2 linked regions of the Formosa sp. Hel1_33_131 genome follow. The protein of the gene in region 2 interacts with the protein of the main gene of each other region in a pairwise test. Links are inferred from orthologs where the notes say so. Each region holds a gene or a part of one and is shown on either strand. Other genes may lie near its edges.

Region 1 (4,835 bases), 630 kb from region 2 along the record:
ATCCGAAAACACAAGGACCTACGAATTTTTGATGTGGCCTATCAGTGTGGATTTAAAAATATTTCAAATTTTAACAAGCAATTCAAAACCGTCACAACGCTGAGTCCTTCAGACTTTAAGAAGTTGATTTGAGTTGACTGCTTAATTTTTTGGGCATATTTTTAACCACCATGGCATAGCTATGGTCAATCAGTTCAAAAAGAAACTCAGGGGAAAAACTGCAGTTACTCAAATAAATGGTGTTCCAATGTCTTTTATTGGTGTGAAACCCAGAGTGAATGGAATCGTAATCGTTGCGGAGTTCGTCGGCATAGTCGGGGTCGCATTTCAAGGTAATAGAGGGCTTGCCTTGCTCCCACGCTTCCAATGGGCACAGTGCAAATATTTTTCCTAAAACCTTATACACCAAGGTGCTTTCATCAAAAGGAAATTCTTCGGTGGATTGTTCTTTTTTTAAACAAAAGGATTGGATGGCATCAATGGGTATCATCAGGGTTTTGGGGTTTCTTTATCGTATAATTTGTATAGAATTGGCTTGCTGGGCGAGGCATCATTTTCAAAGGGTGCAATTAAAATATTTAAAATATACTTCCCATCCAACACTGAATTCGGGACATAAATCAGCTCCGTGATCGTTGCATCCATGCGCATTTCGCCGTCAACATTCCAAAAGGCTTTATGCGCCAAAAGCTGTCCATCGTCCTTTTCTTTATCCACACTTGGGGTATCTACTAATAAGTGCTTCACCCCCTTTTCACGAAGGTAAATAGCCGCGGCTTCCGTAAGGTAAGGCGGATTTGTATGCGCGTATTGTCGGTTCAGTTTATCCGTTGTATTGGGAAGTGTTCGGATCACCACCGCTTCTCTTTTTTTGTTGCCTATCGCATAGCGCAGTTGTTTTTCGGAAATAATAAAATCGCCATCTAAAGATTCTGGAACCACGGTTATGACTTCCGCCACAAACAAAAATTGAGTCAAACAGGCATTAATTGTGTGAACTTCCTCAGTGATATGTCCCACACATTCGGTGTGCGTTCCATGCGCATGCGGATTAAATTCGATGGTATTAAAATTAACCGCAGCACCTTCTTTGACACTTCCAGTCCATTCCTTCACTTTGGCTGGATATATTTTAGGCGGTGGCAAATACCATGCATTTACATTCTCTTTAGACGCACGAAATGGAATAGAAATATCCAAAGGCTGATCGATATAAATGGTGTAAGTACGGCTGTTGGCTTGAATAATTGCTTTCATAAAAAAATTATGCTTTACGTAAATTTAATAAATTTAATTACACTAAAAACAAATCGGAGGCAATGCCGTCCGAAAGAAATTTCCCAGTTCTTGTGATTTTTAAATGATTCTCTTCTAAAATAAGGGTTTTTGAGGCTCTGAATTTTTTTGAGTTCTCAAGCAATTGAGTTTTAATTTTTACCCCAAAATCAGTTTCAATTTTTTCAAGAGAAACGCCCCAGATGGTTCGCAAACCGGTCATGATGTATTCGTTGAATCTATTTTCAACAGATAAAACTTCCGACTCATACGGCCGCAGATCGGCTTCCAATGATTTTATGTATTTGGAATTGTTAGAAATATTCCAACTTCTTTGGACACCATCAAACGAATGTGCCGACGGCCCCACACCCATATAGGTTTTCCCCAACCAATAACTTGTATTGTGTCTTGAAAAATAGTCAAGATGTCCAAAACTACAGGTTTCATAATGGGTCAATCCTTGTGTGGCAGTTTCTTGTAGCAAAACCTCAAAATGTTTGGCTGCCAACTCATCATCCATTGGGGGATGACTTCCTTTATTGATAAAATGCTCCAAGGCAGTCTTTGGCTCTACGGTGAGGGCGTAACAAGACAGGTGTTTGATTCCAAATCCAAAAGCAGTTTGTAAATTTTGGCGCCACAGTGCAACTGACATTGTGGGCATTCCAAACATTAAATCGATGGTGATATTATCAAAATAGGTTGTGGCAATTTCTAAACATTTTTTAGCCTCGTCAGCGTTGTGCGCTCTGTTCATAGCTGTTAAATCAGACTCATGAAAGGATTGAATGCCGATGCTCAATCGGTTGATTTTTGTTTGTGAAAGTGCTTTTATTTTTTCTGTACCCAGATCATCTGGGTTGGCTTCAAGGGTGATTTCAGGCGTATCAGACACGTTGTAATGTTCGTAAACCGTCTGAAGAATTGCGTCAAGCTCCGAAACTTCTAACACGGTTGGAGTGCCACCTCCGAAGTAAATGGATTGAATTTCTTCGGATGCGTATTCCGATTTGCGGAGCATCAGCTCTTTACAAACCGCTTTGATAAATGCCGATTTGGAATTTTGATTCGTCGAAAAATGAAAGTTACAATAGTGACAGGCTTTTTTACAAAACGGAATGTGGATATAAATACCAGACACTAAAGTGAAATTTTTAAATTAATATTTGAATGCTTTCGCATTGACAATGTGTTGTAAATGATGATTGCAATGCCAAGCGTAAATTGCTAAGCCTTCTTCCAAAGTAACCAGTTCATTCCCCTCAGGATGGAGATAGGCTCTTTTTAGCTGTGCGGTCTCTAATTGTTCTAATAAAAACACCCACCGCTGATGGATTCCAGCCAAAAGTGTGGTTGCGCTTTTAACACTAAAATTTAAGGTGTCAGACAGCTCTGCCCACGGAGCCTCGTCATAAGGTTTAATGGTGGGGTTGTCTTCGGTCAATGCCAATTTAAAACGGATGATGCTGTTCATGTGGCTATCGATACAATGTCCAACCACTTGTTGAATGGTCCAACCCTCTGGGCGGTATTTATAACAAAGTTCGGTGTCTGTAAGCTGCATCACTTCTTTAGTCAGCAACGAAGGAAACTGTTGGATCGTCAATATCCAGTCTTGGATATGCGCGGGTTCAATTTTGGCGGGAATCTTCGGTTTTCCAATAGGATATTTGAGGGCTTCTATGTCCATAATAGGGGGTTTATTTTTTAACTCTGCTTTCGTTTTGCTTCACAAAGGCACTCCAACCGGTGTAACTTTTACCACCAGTGACTTTTCCTTGGTTATAAAAATGACAAACCGCCGCCGCCAATCCATCGGTTGAATCGAGGTTTTTAGGCAATTCTTTTAAACTTAAAAGGCTTTGCAGCATTTTAGCAACTTGTTCTTTACTGGCATTTCCGTTTCCAGTAATAGCCATTTTGATTTTTTTAGGAGAATACTCCGTAATCGGAATTTCTCTCGAAAGTCCGGCAGCCATGGCAACGCCTTGCGCTCTTCCGAGCTTTAACATACTTTGAACATTTTTACCAAAAAAGGGAGCTTCAATCGCAATTTCGTCGGGATGGAATGTATCAATCAATTCAATGGTACGCTCAAAAATAAGTTTGAGTTTCAAATAATGATCGTCGTACTTTTGAAGTAGTAACTCGTTCAATTGTAAAAACTCCATGGTTTTTCCCTTGACTTTAATCAATCCAAATCCCATAATCGTGGTTCCGGGGTCAATCCCTAATATAATTTTTTCTTCTGGCATTAATCTACTCTAAGAATTATTGGCAATTGAAATGCCGTTTGCACTTGTTGACTTCGTTTAATCGCGGGGTGTAATTTTGGGAGTCCTTTTAAACTCCGACCTAAAATGGAATCCAAACCTGGGATTTGTTGTGTGGTCAATTCTTGTGATTGAATTTGAGAGATTTGAATCTCACCGCTATTGGATACCAACAAATCGATGGTAATTGTATCGCTCACTGTTTGCGTTACGATGATGTTTTGGGTGCTAAAATATTCAGAAATGTGGGTTGTAATGGTTTGTTCAAAACATTTTTTGTTGTCCTGAAAATCAATCGAATCCGTACAGTTTTCAAAATTCGGGTAGCGATCGACTTCATTCCAATTGAACGTTTTTAATTCTTCCATTAAAATCGTATCAGAATCGAGTCTCTTTTTTTCATAATAATTACATGAATAAAAAGAACAGAAAAGTAAGACAAAAACTAAATATCTCATTGGTTCATTGTGAACCCTAAAATTACAATTTTTTATTTTTTAAATAGATAAAAACCAAATTAGATTAGACTTTTGGTCCTCCAGCCATGATTTCATCATTGGCATAGCTTTCAAATTTTTTGAAATTCGTTTTAAAAGAGGCTGCTAATTTATGAGCCGTTTTATAAAATCCTTCGTCATTCTTCCATGTTTTTCGAGGGCTCAACACTTCTGTTGGTACATTGGGGCACACTCTAGGCTGAAGCACTCCAAAAACGGAATGGATGTGATAATTATCTTTGTTTGCGGCTTCTAAAGAGCCATCCATCGCTGCATTGATCATGGCACGGGTGAATGATAATTTCATGCGCGTTCCAATACCATAAGGGCCGCCAGTCCATCCAGTGTTTACCAACCAAACATTGACGCCGGTTGCTTTCATTTTGGCACTCAACATTTCAGCGTATTTAGTGGGATGTAAAGGCATAAAAGGCGCTCCAAAACAGGCAGAAAAACTAGGAACAGGTTCCGTAATCCCCGCCTCGGTGCCTGCTACTTTAGCGGTATAACCCGATATAAAGTGATAAGCCGCTTGACCAGGCGTCAATTTAGAGATGGGAGGCAACACGCCAAACGCATCGGCGGTAAGGAAAAATATGTTTTTAGGATTTTTGCCAATCGAATTGGGCTGAATATTATCGATAAAATCAAGCGGATAACTTACCCGTGTATTTTGAGTAATGGTGGTGTCTGAATAATCAACCTTGCCGTTCGCATCCATCACAACATTTTCTAAAATGGCACCCTTTTTAATCGCATCGAAAATTTCAGGTTCATTATCTCTAGA
Region 2 (6,358 bases):
CACTGTAAAAAATAGGATCGACGGAGTACCAGTTCAAGTGGGCTCTGTCAAATCCATTTTGATAACCCGCAACATCTTCAGCACCTTCTGCATACACACGTCCGAGGTTTTTAGGTCGACTTGATAAAAACCATGATTGTGGACTTAATAAACTGATGCCATTTTGGGAGCCTTCAAAATCATCGACATAAGAAGTTGCTTCACTGTCAAAATCGGTGCCTTTTGGGGCTCCTGGTCTTAGATACGCAAACTCTCCTCGAAGGGATAGATTGGATTCAACATCAGTGTCTATGTTTGGTAATTTGTTCGCCAATCGGGTGAGGAATGGCACTTCGGTGGAGTAGTTTCCATTAAACCCAAAAATAGTATTGTTGATTGATTCGCTCCCATAATTCGCTTTCTGAGTAATGGGACGTTCATTTAAGTTTAAGACGGTGGCGCCTAACACAAAATTTTCGTTGAATTGGTGCTCTACATTAATTCCTGAAAAGCGTTTTGTTTGTTGTCCAAAAACCGCATTGTTTTCAACCGACACCTGAATGGGAGTGTTGGAAGCTTGCAGGGATGGATCTAAAATTTGGACGGTTCCAATCTGATAATTCACGGTATAGTCAACGCCTTCTACAAGTACACGCCCTCCTGCAGTTACTTTTACAGAGCCTCGTGGTACATTAAAAGCGCCAATCGGAATGCCCGAACCTCCAGAAGATTTATAGCGTCCCCGCATCAAAAATTTATTTTTATCACTGTCCTGTAAAGCCGCTGTTTTGGTGTTTTTATAGAGCGATCTGTAAACGTATTTTGCTTGATTTGGATTATAAAACCCTAGTATTGATTCATCACCTTCATAGTTTTCTGAACCAGTTGTTCTAAGAGTTTCAAATAGAAAACTTCCAAAAGGTTCCACTTTGGTGAATATGATTTTTCCGTTTTGAGGGATGACGGTCACCCCTGGAACAAAATCAAAAAATCCATCTCCTTTGTTCTGAGGATCGTTATTAAAGTTCAATCTATCAAAATTAAACAATCGGATTAAAGGGGTTTCCTCTATGGGGTCATTATTTCCTATTGGTGCTGGAAATGGTGTGCCACTTACGGGGGTTATAAAGTTGAGTGCTGATGTTTCGTTATAGAAAATATTTAATCTAAAATCGTCTTGAGACAATTGATAAGCCCCTGTATTATAAATATTTTTCATCATCAAATCCCAAGTAGGAAGGTTGACGTTGGTGACTGCACTTTTTAGCATTTTCAGAACTAAACTCTGATTGGTAACGGTTTGGTTGCCTGTACTCAGATCTACCTCAACATCCGTTGCAGCGAGTCCGTCATTGGCAAATTCCCCAACTTGATACACTTTATCTCCGATCGTATATTGATACGCAACCGCAAGAACCTCATCATTCTGAAGCCGTTGATTTAAAGAAATATAACCTAATTGTGTGTCTACAGAAAACTCATTGCCTTCTGTTAATTTACGTGCATTTTCAAGTTTGCCATAATCAAATCCCTCGTTGACTCCAGGGATTAGAAATCCGGATTGTACCGTGGCAATATCACGAATAGCGTCTGAAAGCAGAGAGCCAGGCCCACCAATCTTTGTAGGGTCAAATTTATTATTTTTATTATCCGGATACGCTTCAGCCTCTTGATTGACGAAGCCTCCAGGAATGGATGTTAACCCAATCACTGAAGACTCCCCTAAATCTTGTAAGGCAACAATGTTTCGGACATTTTGAATTTGATTGGTTCTGTTGGTGACCCAAACCTCTACCCTTGTAATTTGAACTTGGGAGTTGATAAATGGATAGTTTTTAAGTGCATCATCGTATTCAGATCTAAAGTATTGAGCAAGAAAAAAGTGTCTATTTTCATCGTAATCCAAGCCAAAAAACTCAAAGTCTTCTAAAGTGCCTCCGCCTTGTGCTGTGACCGAACGTGTTTCGGATTGTTGCTCCGAAAATACGGCTGTCACTCTGGTCTTACCAAACTGTAGTTCTGTTTTTACACCAAATAAACTTTGCGCTCCTGTGATAAGAGAACTGTTGAGAGGCATACTTACATTACCCAATTCGAGTTTTTGTAAAATTGAATCTTCGTTATCTGAATTCAGTTTGTTTAATTCCTTTTGCGCAAGGCCTTTTGCTGCCCCTGTTGGGTCAGAAAGTAATTGTCGTCCTTGATCCTCTAATTGCCTTCCTTTGTTCAACAGTTCTTTTCCTTGGCCAAGCAATTCCCTTCCTCTTTCGCCAAGCAGTTCTTCTGGATTGTTAAGCGGTGTGTATTCAATTTTAAATAAGTTCTGAAAATCAAACGTGGATTGGGTGTCATAATTGGCATTGACTTTTAATCGTGTCCCAACTTTACCTGTCAAACTTAAGCTAATTCGTTGATCGAAGTCAAACGTAAAATTACTTTGATTTCTTGGTGAAAACGCAGGGTTTTCTTGTTTGGTGTACATTACTCCGAGGTCCATTTCGACAGACCCTTGTGGAACTACGGAGATTACATTGCTCCCAAATATGGTTTCAAAAAATTTGGAGTTGATATATAAATCTGGAATTAGGTTTTTCTTAGCTTCTTCAGAGCCTTCTTTTTTTCCGTCAAGCGCATCTAGTTTTTCTTTGTAATAGGCTTTCAAGCTTTCTTTGACCACTAAGTCTTGAAATTCTTTTGGCGTTAATATGACTGGGTAATTAATGTTAAAATCTCCAACAGTTGAGGTGTAGAAATACCTATCTGTGAGTGGATCGTAGGTGTATTTACTTTCGATACTCGCTGGATCTGGGATGTCTAGTTTTCCAAATGAAAATGTGGTAGATGTAGAGTCTCTAACAGTCGCAGGTTCTTGTGCAAATAAGACTGAGTTGAAACTCAGTAATAGAACTCCAAGAAAGAGTCTTTTAAAACAAGATTTATGGCTAGTAATTTTCAAATGAGTTACAGGTTTTTAAGCGCTTCCTTAATAATAAATTCTACGGTGGCATCCGGCGTAGATATTACGATCTTTTCGACAATGCGTTCGGATTGTTTTTTCATAAAACCCAAAACTTCTAAAGCAGATAACGCTTCATCTTTGTTTGTATTGTTTTGAGACAAGGAAGTTTCATCAATATCGTAAATTTTAAGAACTTTATCTTTTAAATCGATGATGACTCTTTGTGCTGTTTTAAGGCCAATGCCTTTAACCGATTGTATCAAAGCAACGTCTCCAACGGCAATTCCTTCTCTAATTTGTTTGGGTGTGAGCGACGAAAGCATGGTGCGCGCTGTGTTTGCTCCAATTCCACTGACAGAAATTAACAGTCTGAAAATTTCTCGTTCCGCAGAACTAATAAACCCGTACAGCGTGTGAGAATCTTCTTTCACTTGAAGGTGTGTAAAGACTTTAATCGCCTCTTGATCTGGTATTTGAGAAAACGTATGAAGTGAAATGTTGACAAAATAGCCAATGCCATTACAATCTATAATGACGTGTGTGGGTGTTTTTTGAACTAATTTACCTTGAATGTGTGTAATCATATCTTCACTTCCTTTGAACTTCAAATGTACTAAAATTATACAATATTTTAAGAAGAAAAAAGAAAGTGATTTAGAGGGTTAATTCACCGCTTTTCCTTTTTGCTGTGCATCCACGACTGCAACGGCAGTCATATTCACAATTTCATCGACGCTAGCCCCTAATTGTAAAATATGAACAGGCTTGCGTAATCCCATCATGATGGGCCCAATAGATTCTGCTTTATTGAGTTCTTTTAATAATTTATAGGTGATATTCGCCGATTCTAAATTTGGAAAAATAAGCGTATTTACTTTTTTGTTTGCAAGTTTAGAAAACGGAAAATTCGCTTTTAACATTTCACTGTTCAATGCAAAATCCGTTTGTAATTCACCATCCACTAACAAATCTGGATGTCTTCGATGCAGGTACGATACCGCTTCTCTTACTTTAGTCGCCGTTTTATCCTTTGATGATCCAAAGTTAGAATAGGATATCATCGCCATCACAGGTTCTATACCAAACATTTTAACCACACCAGATGTCATCTGAGCAATTTTTATCAAATCGTCTGCGGAAGGGTTTATGTTGATGGCTGTATCACTCAAAAACATAGGTCCTCTTTGTGTAATCATCACATTGGTGGTCGCAATTCGTGTGGAACCAGGTGCCAGCCCAATTAAATTTAACATTGGTTTTAAGACAGACCCATAATTACTGGAGTACCCGGAAATAAGGGCATCCGCATCGCCTTGATTGACCATCATTGCCGCAAAATAGTTGCGTTCACGCATTAATTTTTGAGCGGCTAAGAGTGTCACCCCTTTTCGCTGTTGTTGTTTCCAATATATTTCTGCGTATTTATTTTTCTGGAGAGTGCTTTCATCGGCTTTAGGGTCGATGATTAACACTTCTTCATCAAATTCTAATTCTTCCATAAGACGTTCTATTTCGTCCCGTCGTCCTAATAAAATAGGGGTTGCTACGCCTTCTTCTAAAACAATTTGGGCCGCTTTAAGAACATTTAACTGATCGGCTTCTGCAAAAACAACACGTTTCGGGTTTAGCTTCGCTCGGTTAAATAAGAGCCTTACAATTTTATTATCGGAACCCATACGCTCCAAAAGGGTGTCTTCGTAGTGTTCCCAATCTGTAATTGGTGCCAAGGCCACACCGCTTTCTATCGCTGCTTTTGCCACGGCTGGTGGAATCGCTGCAATGAGGCGGGGATCAAATGGTTTTGGAATGATATAATCTTTTCCAAAAGTCAAACGCGTTTCGCCATAGGCAATGTTTACTTGCTCTGGAACCGGTTCTTTTGCTAAGTCTGCTAAGGCAATGACTGCCGCTTTTTTCATTTCTTCATTAATGGAGGTCGCTCTCACATCTAAGGCACCTCTAAAAATAAATGGAAAACCAAGTACATTATTAACTTGATTAGGTGTGTCACTTCGTCCCGTTGCCATGATAATATCGTCACGTGTTTTGACCGCGAGATTGTATTTTATTTCTGGGTCTGGGTTTGCCATTGCAAAGACAATTGGATTGTTTGCCATTGACAACAGCATCTTAGGGTTCACAATATCAGAAGTTGAAAGTCCAATAAACACATCGGCATCTTTCATTGCTTCTTCTAGCGTATCAATTTTTCTGTGGGTCGCAAACTCTGCTTTTTGAGAAGTTAAATTTTCACGGTCATTTCTAATCACCCCTTTACTATCCAGCATGACAATATTTTCGCGCTTCGCACCAAATGATTGGTACAAACGTGTACAGGAAATGGCGGCGGCACCAGCACCACTCACTACAATTTGTACGTCTTGAATATTTTTTTCTGCAATTTCTAAGGCATTCAACAAGGCTGCTGCAGATATAATCGCCGTTCCATGCTGATCGTCATGCATCACAGGGATATCAAGTTCTTCTTTCAGTCGTTTTTCGATTTCAAAGGCTTCTGGCGCTTTGATGTCTTCTAAATTAATGCCTCCAAAAGTGGGTGCTATATTTTTAACGGTTTGAATAAATTCTTCTACATTTTCAGTATTCACTTCGATGTCAAACACATCGATATCAGCAAATATTTTAAAGAGCAAGCCTTTTCCTTCCATCACTGGTTTGGAGGCTTCCGCGCCAATATTTCCCAATCCTAAAACAGCGGTTCCGTTGGTAATCACAGCCACTAGATTTCCTTTTGCTGTATATTTATAAGCATCGGAGGGGGTTTTTTCTATGGCCAAACAAGGCGCCGCAACACCAGGAGAATAGGCCAATGCCAAGTCTCTTTGGGTGGCATATTTTTTAGTAGGAACTACTTGAATTTTTCCGGGAGACGGTTTTTCGTGATAAGCTAAAGCTTCTAAATCGTGTTTACTCAGTTTTGACATCTTGGTGGTTTGATATGCAAAGTTAGACAGTTCAGTTTAATAATGAAATTTTAGAGCTATTCTTTTAGAAACTTGATACCCCGCCTGAGCTTAAGATAGATACTTGCTCTGCAAAATATAGATTAAAACCCTGCAGCCGTATCGTCGCCTCTCGGGTCTGCACCTCCTTCTAAGCTGCCGTCAGGCAATACCAAAATAGCATCTACTTTTCCTATGATTGGTGAATTCGTCTGGTCTATGGCGTAGCCTAATTTTTTAAGTGACTTAAAAACAAGTGTATCAAAAGAGGTTTCAAATTTGATGTTATCTGGCAACCATTGGTGGTGAAATCGGGGTGTGGAAACTGATTCTTGCATGCTCATATCGTACTCCAATACATTTAGAATATTTTGCATCACAGAGGTGATAATGGTAGAGCCTCCAGGCGAGCCTACCACCATTTTGAGTTGTCCATTTTTTTCAACAATGGTTGGCG

The links. Proteins that work in one complex are often made in the same cells at the same time.
Region 1: the proteins of ruvA (region 2) and ruvC interact in binary tests that used the Escherichia coli proteins (3 or more experiments, as listed by UniProt). The link is inferred for Formosa sp. Hel1_33_131 from one-to-one orthologs.

Annotation. Positions count from the first base shown.
Region 1 is NZ_CP017260.1:967,274-972,108, forward strand. The notes cover bases 1,757-4,623. They hold ruvC (crossover junction endodeoxyribonuclease RuvC), read right to left. Parts: upstream 3,534-4,623; coding sequence 2,979-3,533; downstream 1,757-2,978. Other genes in these bases: hemW (radical SAM family heme chaperone HemW), read right to left, coding at 1,757-2,419; FORMB_RS04350 (YfiT family bacillithiol transferase), read right to left, coding at 2,438-2,968; FORMB_RS04360 (hypothetical protein), read right to left, coding at 3,533-3,919; pckA (phosphoenolpyruvate carboxykinase (ATP)), read right to left, coding at 4,074-4,623. Also shown: FORMB_RS04330 (AraC family transcriptional regulator), read left to right, coding at 1-132; FORMB_RS04335 (MmcQ/YjbR family DNA-binding protein), read right to left, coding at 116-490; FORMB_RS04340 (cyclase family protein), read right to left, coding at 490-1,257; more of hemW, read right to left, coding at 1,295-1,756; more of pckA, read right to left, coding at 4,624-4,835.
Region 2 is NZ_CP017260.1:1,600,734-1,607,091, reverse strand. The notes cover bases 1,732-4,529. They hold ruvA (Holliday junction branch migration protein RuvA), read right to left. Parts: upstream 3,523-4,529; coding sequence 2,941-3,522; downstream 1,732-2,940. Other genes in these bases: FORMB_RS07250 (NADP-dependent malic enzyme), read right to left, coding at 3,601-4,529; sprA (cell surface protein SprA), read right to left, coding at 1,732-2,929. In the rest of the region: more of sprA, read right to left, coding at 1-1,731; more of FORMB_RS07250, read right to left, coding at 4,530-5,883; ggt (gamma-glutamyltransferase), read right to left, coding at 6,006-6,358. UniProt on the Escherichia coli protein: The RuvA-RuvB-RuvC complex processes Holliday junction (HJ) DNA during genetic recombination and DNA repair.